4 regions of the Blautia marasmi genome follow, and region 1 is predicted to be linked to each of the others. Evidence: predicted binding sites of a transcription regulator. Region 1 holds the regulator's gene; each other region holds the start of a gene.

Region 1 (3,499 bases):
CCACCATAACATTGATGCAGATCCTCTCAAAGAAAGAAAGCCCTGTCTCAATATCACTTTTCATAGAAGCATACGTCTGACCTGTAAGGCCGAACAACAGACATACTTCGTCTGCGTATTTGGCAATTTCTCGGGGAGAAGCGGCAGCAATTCCCTTTTGGAGAACCTTTTCACGAAATTCCTCATCAAAAGTCTCCACCCCCATCTTGATCTTCAGACAGATACCTTTTTCTGCGAAAAAATCACGTGCTGCCTGGATCGCATCCTTATGCATCCAGTGACATTCAAAATGCAGCTCCCGTATCCCTCTTTCCGCACAGACCTCACGAATCAGTTGTAAAGTCCTCTCATCCAGGTCACAAAAACTACCTGAGTTGATCACTTCCAGTCTGTGAAAACAGCCTGTGACCTTAGCAAGCTCGGCCTGATTCAAATGAAAGTTGGCTTCCTCATCCCTGGAAAAATCCAGATGATAATCACAGAATGTACAGCGGCGCCATTTACAGCCGCTTCCCCGAAGGAGCAAAATCTCCCGGGGATTCTTTTCCCGTATGACACTATAACGGTTACTTGGTTCCTGAATACTCATTTTTTTCTCTCCTTAGTTTTATTTATAGACAGGATGGTTACGAACTGTCTTTTTGGAATCCACCAAAAAACAGGGGTTTCCATGAGGCACATTCTAGCAGAAAGCCTGCAAAAATACAAGGGAAAATCATTGACGTAAGACGTCTATCTGTACTATACTAAGCCATAGATAACTTTACGTAACTATTCAGTAGGTCTGCGCATTCACTGCGCTGACCGTAAGAAAGTGTACCACGGCCAAGCAAAAATCCCATCGCCAAGGCGATTTTGCATGGATTCTTGTCTGTAACTGTGAGGATACTGAACAGTTATAACTTTACATAACATATCAAGGAGGACTTTTAAATGAAATGTCCATTTTGCAATCAAGACAACACCCGTGTCATAGATTCCAGACCGGTTCCAGATAATAATTCCATCCGAAGAAGGAGACAATGTGACGAGTGCGGCAAGCGCTTCACCACTTACGAGAAAATAGAGACGATCCCTCTGGTGGTCATCAAAAAAGACCAGAGCCGGGAGCAATACGACCGCACCAAAATCCAGGACGGCATCATGCGTGCCTGCTACAAACGTCCAATCTCGGTGGAACAGATTGAGAAGATCATCGACGAGATCGAAACTGAAATCTTCAACAAAGAAGACCGTGAAATCCCCAGCACCCAGATCGGTGAGATCGTCATGGACAAACTAAAAGACCTAGACGCCGTAACCTACGTCCGCTTCGCCTCCGTCTACCGCGAATTCAAAGACGTAAACACCTTCATGGACGAACTAAAAAAAATCCTGAATTAATTTTAAACAAAGTGCGTTCATCATAAATTACGCAAAATAAATATCATCCTCACCTATTTACTAAGCCCACCCATCAAACCTTCCGAAGCCATCCCGCTGCACCCCGCCAACACTCTCCCCCGGCAACATTATTTTTTCAGCCAAAACCTACAGGATTTGGAGGGGATGCGGGGGCCTGGGTGCGGGGGAAAATTCAGTAGGTTTAGTGGAGCGGCTGGCAGATCCACCTGCGGCAGTCACTTAATGAAGAGGCCGCTGCCGATGAATTTAGTGAATGCCAGCAGGTTAGCTGCCTGCCAGCGGAACGTCGGATGAATCTTCCCCCGCACCCAGGCCCCCGCATCCCCTCCAAATCTCGTAACCTCCCCATGTATCCTAAATAATACTTGCAATCCCCCCATCATTTCGATACAATAACCATGACAATTAAATAATGAGGGAACTTCTAATGTTTAAAGGAGAAACCATGAAAAGAGCAAGATTAATTTTAACACTTCTCTTTGCACTTACCCTGACTACTGTACTCGGCGGCTGCCAAGACAAAAAGGAAAGCGGTAAAGAGTCCAAAAACAACGAAAGTTCCACAGAAACAAAAGCGGAACCAACCATGGGAGGTTCCATTGTAGTAGGAATTCCTCAGGATATAGAGGATAGTCTTGACCCACACAAATCGGTAGCGGCAGGAACCAAAGAAGTCCTATTCAATATTTATGAAGGCTTAGTAAAGCCGGATGAAAAAGGCAATTACATGGATGCAGTAGCCCAGTCGCACACCATTTCAGAGGATGGCAGGACCTACACCTTTACACTGCGTGAAGGCGTAAAATTCCACAATGGAGCGGACGTTACCGTAGACGATGTGAAATATTCGATCGAGCGATGCGCCGGTATCACGGAAGGAACAGAACCGTTGATAGCGGCGTTTTCTAATGTGGAAAACGTTGAAACTCCCGATGACAAAACCATTGTCATCCATTTAAAAGAAGCCGACACAGAATTCCTGGCATACCTGATCGTGGCAGTTATCCCAAAAGATGTGCAGGACCTGGCAACCAATCCGGTGGGCACAGGCCCGTTTATGTATGAGTCCCGCTCCCCTCAGGAGAATATTAAGATCAAAAAATTCGCAGACTACTGGGATAGTGAGCATCAGGCATATCTGGATGAAGTTACCTTCAAAGTGGTAAGTGACAGCAATGCCATTGTGACGGGATTAAAAGGCGGCTCCCTGGATATGATGGCACGTATTGACTCCAACCAGTCTGCCCAGCTCAAAGGTGAGGATTTTACCATCTATGAAGGCGGCATGAATCTGGTACAGGCACTATATCTGAACAATGCGGAAGCCCCCTTTGATGATATAAAGGTACGTCAGGCTCTCTGTTATGCAGTGAACCGTCAGGATGTCCTGGATATGATCGCAGACGGAAAAGGAACCATAATCGGCAGCAGTATGTTCCCGGCTTTTGACAAATACTACATGCCTGAACTTGCAGACAAATACCCACAGGATGTGAAGAAAGCAAAAGAACTGCTGGCTGAAGCCGGATATCCGGATGGATTTGACATGACCATCACCGTACCGTCCAATTACCAGCAGCATGTGGACACAGCCCAGATTTTGGTGGAGCAGTTAAAACAGATCGGTGTCAACGCAGAGATCCAGCTTGTGGAATGGGACAGCTGGCTCAGTGATGTGTACGGTGACAGGAAATTCCAGTCCACTGTAGTTGGTGTGGATGCAGCTTATTTAAGCGGCCGGGCCCTGCTGGAGCGCTTTACCTCAGATGCTTCCAAAAACTTTATAAACTTCAGCAATGAAGAGTATGATAAACTCTATCAGCAGGTAAAGAAAAGCACAGACGACGAGGAACAGACAGAACTTTACAAAAAGATGGAAACCATTCTGGCGGATGATGCGGCAAATGTCTACATCCAGGATATGGCATCAGAGGTTGCACTGAGAAAGTCATACGGCGGCTTTACATTCTATCCTTTGTATGTGCTGGATATGGCAAAGATTTATAAGATAAAATAAAGAATGGGACACGGAAAAGGAGAAAGACAGAATGAAATATATTGTGAAAAAAATAGGTACTCTCATTATAACATTGTT
Region 2 (3,499 bases), 3.5 Mb from region 1:
TGCGTAGATTTGGGAATATGCAGGGTTTACGGAACGGTTGGCCTGGCCGTCCGTTATGAGGATCACAGCCCTTCTCAGAATATCCTCCGACTGGGCAAAGCCCGGTGTCTTAAAAAAGTTGTAGGCCTCCCTGAGCCCTGCTTCCGTGTTGGTATCCTCGCCGTATGGGATTGCCCAGATCAGGTTATCCAGGATCGTATTGTTTTGGTACCCATTGTCATGCATGCTGTAGGGGAGCTGGGCCGGGGTCAGTTCTCTATTGTCTGCCACGGCTTCTATAAAATTCCCGGTATAAGCCTGAGGGTCCTGCGCATATACGGAGGCCAGATAATCCTCCAGAACGGTGTCCGGTTTTGGGCTGCCGTCAGCATTATAAATATCAGAATACCGGATCTTATAATAATTGTAATAATTATAAAGGCTCAGTTCCACACTGGCAGCGATCGGTCCAGAACTCTGCATGTAAGCCGGGATATCTGTGGCAGACACATAGCTGCCGTTCCGGTAGCCCAGAATCTGTCCGATCATGTTGCCGCCGGTAGTGGAGCGTCTCCAGGTGAACAAGGTGCCCAGATAATTATAGGAAAGGCCGCCCTCCGGTTGGGGAATGTAGGCATCCCGGGCGAAGGGGATGATAGTGATCACCGTTTCCCTGTTTTTTTGCCAGAGCATTTCTATGGTCTGTATCAGCGCTCTTTTGGCAAGTGCCATTTTCCGGCTCCCCCCTGACATCATGCTGGCTGTCACGTCCAGCACAAATATAATATCCAGGGAGTGAGGCGGATAGTAAGAATACATCAGCGGGTTTCCCTCTATATCAAGGGTGACCGTGCCGGTACAGCCGGCCACGGCACCTTTTGAAATGCTAAGCCGGTCAGAAAAGTGTAGATTTCCACCGGAACCCATATTTTCGCCTGCATCGTATACGACAGTTTCTCCGGAGGAGATCCAGTAATCGGATTCCCGGGGATCATCGGTAGGACGGATCATGTCATATCCGCCTATAAATTCAGGGTTTTGTTGTCCCGGCCCCTGGAAGGGACAGGGAATTTTGTTTTCAGACATAGCAATACCTCCAATCAATTTAGTATATTAGAGCAAAAGGAGTTATGTACCAAAATTTAAAGACAACCGTGTAAAACTTATGGTTCAAACCTTGATTTACCCTATATATTGTGGTAATATAAAAATCGTTGACTAAATCTGGATAAGGAGCGATGTTATGACAATAGAAGAGTGGCTAGGTGAGGAGAACCAGCTTGGAATGGATATCTGGGCAAAGAAATACTGCTGTGAAAACGAGGATTTCGAGGCCTGGCTTACAAGGATCAGTGGGGGAAATGAAGAGATTGGAGCGTATATCAGACAGAAGAAATTCCTGTTTGGCGGAAGGATCCTCTCAAACAGAGGTCTTCAAAAACAGAACAGAAAAGTGACATACTCTAACTGTTATGTTATTGCACCCCCTGAGGATGAGATAGAAAGTATTTTTGACTGTGCAAAAAAACTGGCGCGCACCTACAGTTATGGCGGCGGATGCGGCATTGATATATCAAAGTTAAGTCCCAGGGGAGCAAAGATCAACAATGCGGCCAAGGAGACCAGCGGCTCTGTGTCTTTTATGGAGCTGTATTCTTTGGTCACTTCTCTGATCGGGCAGAACGGAAGGCGCGGGGCGCTGATGATCTCCATTGACTGTTCCCACCCGGATGTGCAAGAGTTCATTGATCTGAAGACAGACCTGGACAAAGTGACAAAGGCCAATATCTCCATCCGTATCCATGAGGATTTTATGGAAGCGGTAAAGGAAAATAAGGATTATCTTCTGCACTACACCAGGGAAGTGACGGGGGAAGTGATCGAGAAGACTGTAAATGCCAGGGAGCTGTTCAGAAGGATCGCGGAGACGAACTGGGATTATGCAGAGCCGGGTGCGCTATTCTGGGACCGCATCACAGGCTGGAATCTGTTAAGTAATACGGAGGATTTTGTCTATGCCGGTGTAAATCCATGTGCCGAGGAACCGCTCCCGGCAGGGGGAAGCTGTCTGCTGGGAAGTGTGAATCTGGCAGAATTTGTTGAGAATGCATTTACAGATACAGCCTTCTTTGATTTTGACAGCTTTAAGAATTGTGTTCGGGCATCTGTAAATGCGCTGAATGAGGTTCTGGAAGAAGGTCTGCCCCTGCATCCTTTGGACGAGCAGAGAAAGAGCGTGGAAAAATGGCGCCAGATTGGGCTTGGCATCATGGGGCTTGCGGATGCGCTTATTAAGCTGGGTATCACCTATGGGGAGGCCGAAGCTGTGGAAATGTGTGACAAGATTGGATTTGCCATGGCAGATGCAGCCATTGCAGCCTCCGCGAAGCTTGCCAGGGACAAGGGCGCTTTTCCCGCCTGCTGTGTGGACGAGATCATGGAGACGCCGTATTTTACGGCGAACACCACAGAGAAGACAAGAGGCCTTGTGAGCAAATACGGCCTGCGTAATTCACAGCTTCTGACCATAGCCCCAACGGGAACCCTGTCCACCATGCTGGGGATTTCCGGGGGGATTGAACCTGTGTATGCCAATTACTATGAGCGGAAAACAGAATCCCTGCACGGAACGGATGTCTATTACAAGGTGTACACTAAGATTGTGGAAAACTATATGAAGAGGTTTGAAATAAAGGATGACAAATCCCTGCCGGAATATTTTGTCACAGCCATGACACTGGATTACCGTCAGAGGATTGATATGCAGTCTGTATGGCAGAAGCATATTGACGCGTCCATAAGCTCCACGGTGAATGTGCCGGGCAGCTTTACTGTGGAGGAGACGGAGAGCCTGTATCTTTACGCCTATGAGAGCGGGTTAAAAGGAATCACCATCTTCCGTGACGGCTGCAGGCGGACCGGGATCCTGAACACCAAGGAGACCAAGAAAGTGACTGCTGGAGAAGGGCTGAAGAGAGGCGATATCATCCTGGTCACAGACGACGTGGTGGGCAAAAAGCGCAAACTCATTACCGGATGCGGAAGCCTTCACTGCATCGCGCTGTTTGACCCCCATACAGGCGCGCTTTTGGAAACTTATCTGAGCAAAGGCTCCACAGGAGGCTGCAACAACTTCATGGTTGGGCTTTCCAGAATGATCTCCATCAGTGCCAGAGGCGGGATTGATATTGAGACCATTGTGGACCAGCTCAATTCCAGCGGTTCCTGCCCCTCCTACACAGCGCGCAGGGTGACCAGAAAGGATACCAGCAAAGGAGCGTGTTGTCCAATGGCGGTGGGAAATGCCTTGATGGATATGTATAATGAAATGCAGGCAGAACTTGCCCAGAGGAAAAAAGAGGAAGGCAGCCATTCACACAAGAAGGCCCCAAAAGCCAAAGCTGTGACCGAAGCGGAGACAGAGAGAATGTACTGCCCGGAGTGCGGGGAACCCCTCGTCTTTGAGGAGGGCTGCAATATCTGTAAGAGCTGCGGATGGAGTAAATGCCATTAAGTATTT
Region 3 (3,499 bases), 1.1 Mb from region 1:
TTGTGGATCCGCAGACCGGGCACACATCCATCTCCAGCTCCTCATGGCCGCAGTCATCACAGTAAGCCAGGGAAAGATTCACACCCTCATAATATCCCAGCGTCATGGCTCTTCTCACCAGCGCCCGGATCGCATCTGTGTTGTACCCGATGGGATAGCGCACATACTGGATCTTGCCGCCGTTGCACAGCTCCCAGAAACGGCCCTCGCAGTCCTGCTTCTCAATGGGGGTGATCTCCTCTGTCACATGGCAGTGGAAACTGTTGCTGACATAGGGACGGTCCGACACGCCCTCCACGATGCCGTACATCTTCCTGAACTGCTCCACCTGCAGACCACACAGGCTCTCTGCCGGGGTGCCGTAGATCGCGTACAGATTGCCGTCCTCCTCCTTGAACTGGGTCACCTTACTGTTGATATACTGAAGGACTTCCAGGGCAAAGGCACCGTCCTCCCGGATAGACTTTCCGTTGTACAGCTCTTGCAGCTCGTTGAGCGCGGTGATGCCAAAGGAAGCTGTCATAGGCTTCAGAAGGGGTTTTATCTTGTCAGAGGGTTTTAAACTGCCTCCGTAAAATCCGCCCTCACAGTATGCCAGCGGATTGGTGGATGCTTTCATCTCCCCCAGGTAGTCATAAGTTCTGATATGAAGCTGGCGGATCATCTCCAGATAAAAGTCAAGCACCTCATAAAAATCACGGTTCTCCGCTCTGGCTTTTGCCAGGATCATGGGCAGATGCAGGCTGACAGCCCCCACATTGAACCTTCCCACAAACACGGGCACATCCCGGTCATCCGCAGGTGTCATACCGCCCCGCTCATACCAGGGGCTTAAAAAGGCGCGGCATCCCATGGGACTGATCACCTTTTTATACTTTTTGTACATACTGGAAATATAGCCTTCCCCGCTCATGGACAGCCAGTCCGGATACATGGTTTTGGCTGAGCACGCAATACCGGCCTCAAACACATCCTCGCTGGCACCGCCCTCCCCGTGAATGGCCTCGTCATATAAGAAGACGATCTTGGGAAACAGCACCGGTTTCCTGTGTCCTGCTTTTCCCTGTCCTTCTTTATGCACATTGAGCAGGGAAATACTGCACATCTTCTCAAAGCGCCCGGTTCCCAGCCCCAGTGTCACTGTCACAAACGGATAGTCTCCTCTGGAGGAACCCACGGTATTGAGCTTGTACTCAATGCCCTGCCATCCCTGGTCAAAATCCCGCTGTACCTTGTCATATGCGTACGTTTCCGCTTTCTCCTGCGCGTGTTCCCACTCCGGGTCTACATATTTTAAAAATTCTTCTCTGTATTTTCTGTAGCTTTTCTCTGCATAAGGGGCAAGTATCTTATCCACCTCCGGCACGGTAAACCCGCCGTACTGCTGGGCCGCTGTACTCAGAATGATATCCCCCATAACATCAAAGGCGGTATCCAGTGTCTTCGGTTCATTGTACCACACATTCCCCATCTCAAATCCGCCCTTCAGCACATTGGCCACATCGAAGAGACAGCAGTTCATGGTATCCAGCCTTGCGGACTGGTCGTGAATGTAAATATAACCGTCCTTACATGCCTGCAGCTCATTGCGGTTCATAAAGAATTTACGGTACAGTTCCTTGTTCAGTTCATTAAATATCAGGCTCCTCTTGGTCGCGACCAGAGCACTGTCCGTATTTGCATTACTCTTGTCACCGATATAACGGATGGACTGGCTTTTGGTATACACCTCGTCCATCATGTGGATAAAATCATGCTTATAATTTCTGTAATCCCGGTAGCTCTTGGCAACCGCAGGGTTCACCTGCTCCAGTGCTCCCTCCACGATATTGTGCATCTCCTGGATAGTGATTTCACCCTTTCCCAGGGATTCTGCCTTATCTGTGGCATATCTGCACAGAAAGTCAATCTCCTGCTCCGTAAAGCTGTACATAATTCTTTCCGCGGATTTATTGACTGCTCTGACTATCTTCTGTACGTCAAATTCTTCTCTTGTTCCGTCTTTTTTAATCACATAAATCATTGCCTTCACCTCATTGCAGCACTACATCTTGTGTCACTTATTATTTTATTCTTTTGTTATTACCAGATTTTGTATCACAAAGTATATCATGTTTTTCTTTGAAATGGAAGTGGGAATATTGCACAAATTCTTGACGAATTTAATCCAATATCCCCATCAAAGCCCTGTGGCCTCTGCATTTTTTATCGCGTAATATTATTAAGCCATTTATAACTTTTATACCGCTTCCAGGAAAACGGCACCTTTATCACTTCATCGCTGCACAAGATTATGTAAACCCATGGCATGGGTACATGTATCACAAAGGCTGCCACAGCCGCAGCGAAAATAGAGCAGAGCCACATGATCCCCACATCCAAAAACAGCCCGAACATGGTATCACCCCCGGCCCGGAACACGCCCACCACCAACGTGGAGTTAAAGGACTGCCCCACCACATAATAGGACATGATCACCATCATGACCTGAAGATAGGATTTTGCCAGAGGCGTCAGTTTCAGCATATTGCACACAAAGGGAGAAATGAACAGGATCAGGATACCTCCCGCCGCCCCAAACAAGAGGGACAGCTTGGCAAACCGGTTTCCATAGTCCCTGGCAAGTTCCTCTTTCTTCTCCCCGATCGCCTTGCCTATCATGATGGCCGTGGCGTTGGAGATGCCAAAGGCAATGACCATGGACAACTGTCTGCACACCTGTGCCACGGAATGCGCTGCCACAGAGGCGCTGCCCAGATGCCCTACAATGGAGGATATGGCAGCCATACCCGCGCCCCAGGCAAATTCATTGAGGAGCACCGGAAACGCATACACGAAAAAGTCCTTTTCCAGCCACTTATATCTCTTAAACATATCTTTTATGCGGATGCGGACCACATCATTTTTCTTCCGCGCATAATATACCACAATGATAACCTCCACAGCCCTGGCGCAGAGCGTGCCGATAGCCGCACCCGCTGCCCCCAGAGCCGGCGCCCCAAAAAGGCCGAAGATAAATATTGCATTCAGTATGATATTCACAGACAGGGATGTGGCGTACACCACCGTGGCGATGACCACACGCTCAATACTTCTGATTATGTTCAGATATACATTGGTAAACGCTGCAAGTATGTATGAAAATGCCACGATCCGCAGATAACTCACGCCCTCCGCAATGATCGCCTCGTCCGAAGTAAAGATCCGCATCAGCAGGTCCGGCACACACAGAGCCAGCGCCGTAAATACTGCTGCAGACAAAATGGCGATCCGAAAAGACATGCCCATGACCTTCTCAATGGTTCTGGTATCATGTTTTCCCCAATACTGGGCAGTCAGCACACAGGCCCCTGAGGTGAGCCCGAAGAAGATCAGTGACAATATAAAGTACACCTGGTTAGCCAGGGAAACGCCGGAAAGGGCAGTCTCACCCACTCTTCCCAGCATGATAACGTCCGTGGATGTAACCCCCACGTTGATCAGGTTCTGAAGTGCCATA
Region 4 (3,499 bases), 3.6 Mb from region 1:
AAACAGTGGCAAAGATATTTGCCACACAGTTATTGCCGTCAAACAGTGCGTATGGGGTGGTCTTTTCAGTCCAGAAGCCCTGTTCATACCATTTTTCAAAGGACAGGCCGCCAAAAGTTTCTCCGGCCAAACGATTTAAACAGTTACGCAGATCTTTATTATCCTGAAAATTTTTGTGGTAATCAAATGTGGTTCCATTTATGACACATTTCATCCTATTCCCTCTTTTATCGTAAAAGTATTTCCCTTATGTCGCGGGTCCTTATTATTTTATCATACCGTCAAAATTATTTCCACCAATGTGTTGGGCAGTTTCCCTTTCGAGAAAACATCGTGTTACTGTACACTCCGTGTCCAGTAACACGCTTCGTGATGCACAGATATGGGGCATTCTGCCCCATATCGCGCTGGCTGCCTCCGGATTTTCATGCTTCCGGCATGAAAACGCCTCCCGGTACAGTGACCTGTGTACGGTAACAAAATATCTGTCCGCCAATGTTTTTGTGAAAAATGTCCCCTTGTCAGCATATAGAAAAAGCGTTATGATGGTAAGACAGTTTTATTTATGAAAATCCGTGTTGCGTTATTTTGGAAGTTACCATATAGCCGGTATCTCTGCACATTGCAGTTAGGCCCGCAGGCGGCAAGCAGAAGTAACACAGGCGGATCATAGGAGATATATATGGAGTTATACGATTTAAACGAAATAGAGGAGCGCGTTATCCTGGTAGGAGTTCAGGAAGGCGACGGCGATGATACCGTGGAATCCGTGGAAGAGCTTGCAGAGCTTGCAAAGACGGCGGGGGCACTTGTGGTGGGCACGGTCATCCAGAAAAGAGAACGGATCCATCCCGGTACCTATGTGGGAAAAGGCAAGATGGAGGAGCTGAAAATGCTGCTCACAGCCCTGGATGCCACAGGGATCATCTGCGATGATGAGCTGTCACCGGTACAGATGAACAACCTGCAGCAGGAGCTGGACTGTAAGGTAATGGACAGGACCCTTTTGATACTTGATATTTTTGCGGACCATGCGTCCACAAGCGAAGGAAAGATCCAAGTGGAGCTGGCACAGCTCCGTTACCGGGCAGTCCGTCTTGTGGGACTGCGCAATTCCCTGTCCCGCTTGGGCGGCGGTATTGGGACCAGAGGCCCTGGTGAGAAGAAGCTGGAGATGGACAGGCGTTTGATCAAAGAGAGGATTTCCCAGTTAAAGAGGGAGCTTGAGCAGGTGAAGCGTCACAGAGAGCTTCTGAGAGAGGGCAGAAAAAGAGACCGCGTCATGACAGCAGCCATTGTGGGTTACACCAATGCAGGAAAATCCACGCTCTTGAATACACTGACAGATGCTGGCGTGCTTTCAGAGGATAAGTTGTTCGCCACTCTGGATCCGACTACCAGAATGCTGGAGTTATCCAAAGGAACCAGAATTTACCTCACAGACACCGTAGGGTTTATCCGGAAACTGCCTCATCATCTGATCGAGGCGTTTAAAAGCACACTGGAGGAAGCGAAGTATGCCGATATTATTTTACATGTGGTAGACGCGTCCAATCCGCAGATGGAAGATCAGATGCGTGTGGTATATGACACCCTGCAGGAACTGGAAGTGACCAATAAAAAAATAGTTACACTTTTTAATAAACAGGACAAACTGGCAGAGGAACAGATACTCCATGATTTTAATGCCAACCATGTACTGCGTATTTCAGCTAAGACAGGGGAGGGCCTGGACCGTCTGAGAGAGGTGCTGGAAAAAATTGTGACAGAAGACCAGATTTATTTGGAGCGTGTAATTTCTTATAAAGATGCAGGGATCCTGCAGCAGATCCGTAAGTACGGACAGCTTATGGAGGAGGAGTACACAGAGGGCGGGATTGCAGTAAAAGCAAGGGTTCCGAAGGATATTTTAGGACGCCTGTAGTCCATGTCCGGATGGATGTTTGTGGGGATTTACGCAAACGTTGAATTAATAATTTAATTAATAAACTACCATATATTGGAAATATTAAAAGAATGTTTACAATATATGGTAGTTTTTACGGTTGACGAAAAGTATAACCTTTGCTACAATAGACCTACAGCGTTTATACAGAGGCCATACTCTGTGAATGCGAGGCGGGACGGAAAGACGGTCCTGCTTCTTTACATATAAGGAGGAAGAGGAATGTTTCAGGTAGTAAAACGTGATGGGGAGATCGCAGAATTTCGGCTGGATAAAATTGCGGAAGCAGTTAAGAAAGCATTTGATGCAACAGAGAATGAATACAGCAATGATATGCTGGATCTACTGGCACTCCGGGTGACATCAGATTTCCAGAAGAAAATCGTAAAGGGGAAAGTTTCTGTTGAGGATATTCAGGACAGTGTGGAAAATGTACTGATCCAGGCCGGTTACTCTGATGTGGCAAAATCCTATATCCTGTACAGAAAGCAGAGAGAAAAAATCCGCAATATGAAGTCCACGATCCTGGACTACAAAGAGATCGTAAACAGCTATGTGAAGGTGGAGGACTGGAGAGTAAAAGAAAATTCCACGGTAACATACTCCGTAGGAGGACTGATTTTAAGCAACTCCGGTGCGGTGACTGCCAACTACTGGCTGTCTGAGATATACGACACGGAGATCGCGGAGGCGCACAGGAATGCAGATATCCATATCCATGACCTGTCTATGCTGACAGGATACTGTGCCGGCTGGTCCTTAAAACAGCTGATCAAAGAAGGGCTGGGCGGTATCGAAGGCAAGATCACCTCATCCCCGGCCAAGCATCTGAGCGTGCTCTGCAACCAGATGGTGAACTTTCTGGGAATCATGCAGAATGAATGGGCAGGGGCACAGGCTTTCTCTTCCTTTGACACATACCTGGCACCTTTTGTCAAAGCTGACAATTTGAGCTATCCCGAGGTGAAAAAGTGTGTGGAATCCTTTATCTACGGCGTCAATACTCCGAGCCGCTGGGGAACACAGGCGCCATTCTCCAATATTACCCTGGACTGGACCGTTCCGGGTGATCTGGCAGAGCTTCCTGCTATTGTAGGCGGCCAGGAAATGCCCTTTAAGTATAAGGACTGTAAAAAAGAGATGGATATGGTAAACAAGGCATTCATCGAGACGATGATCGAGGGAGATGCCAATGGACGCGGTTTCCAGTATCCGATCCCAACTTACTCCATTACCAGGGATTTTGACTGGTCAGATACAGAGAATAATAAGTTATTATTTGAGATGACTTCAAAATACGGAACACCATATTTTTCAAACTACATAAACAGTGATATGGAGCCAAGTGATGTGCGCAGTATGTGCTGCCGCCTGCGTCTTGACTTAAGAGAACTGAGAAAGAAAACAGGGGGATTCTTTGGTTCCGGGGAGAGCACCGGGTCTGTGGGTGTTGTGACCATCAACATGCCCAGGATCGCATACCTGGCAGAGGATGAGGAGGATTTCTTCCGCCACCTGGACCATATGATGGATATTTCAGCCCGCTCTCTGAAA

The links. The regulator NrdR, encoded in region 1, represses ribonucleotide reductase genes. The targets are predictions, from matches to a motif close to CACAANATNTTGTG.
Region 2: C6P39_RS15800 (adenosylcobalamin-dependent ribonucleoside-diphosphate reductase) is a predicted target of NrdR. The motif match lies at 1,165-1,178, and genes of this name have one in related genera.
Region 3: nrdD (anaerobic ribonucleoside-triphosphate reductase) is a predicted target of NrdR. The motif match lies at 2,043-2,056, and genes of this name have one in related genera.
Region 4: C6P39_RS16490 (ribonucleoside triphosphate reductase) is a predicted target of NrdR. The motif match lies at 2,022-2,035, and genes of this name have one in related genera.

What each region holds. Positions count from the first base shown of each region.
Region 1 is NZ_OIWX01000001.1:183,314-186,812, reverse strand. It holds gene C6P39_RS00795 (radical SAM protein) at 1-589, opposite strand, end outside; gene nrdR (transcriptional regulator NrdR) at 934-1,383, shown strand; gene C6P39_RS00785 (ABC transporter substrate-binding protein) at 1,850-3,421, shown strand; gene C6P39_RS00780 (ABC transporter permease) at 3,453-3,499, shown strand, end outside.
Region 2 is NZ_OIWX01000001.1:3,657,791-3,661,289, forward strand. It holds gene C6P39_RS15795 (vWA domain-containing protein) at 1-1,065, opposite strand, end outside; gene C6P39_RS15800 (adenosylcobalamin-dependent ribonucleoside-diphosphate reductase) at 1,223-3,493, shown strand.
Region 3 is NZ_OIWX01000001.1:1,270,480-1,273,978, forward strand. It holds gene nrdD (anaerobic ribonucleoside-triphosphate reductase) at 1-2,023, opposite strand, end outside; gene C6P39_RS05680 (MATE family efflux transporter) at 2,206-3,499, opposite strand, start outside.
Region 4 is NZ_OIWX01000001.1:3,822,111-3,825,609, forward strand. It holds gene C6P39_RS16475 (GNAT family N-acetyltransferase) at 1-214, opposite strand, end outside; gene hflX (GTPase HflX) at 683-1,924, shown strand; gene C6P39_RS16490 (ribonucleoside triphosphate reductase) at 2,168-3,499, shown strand, end outside.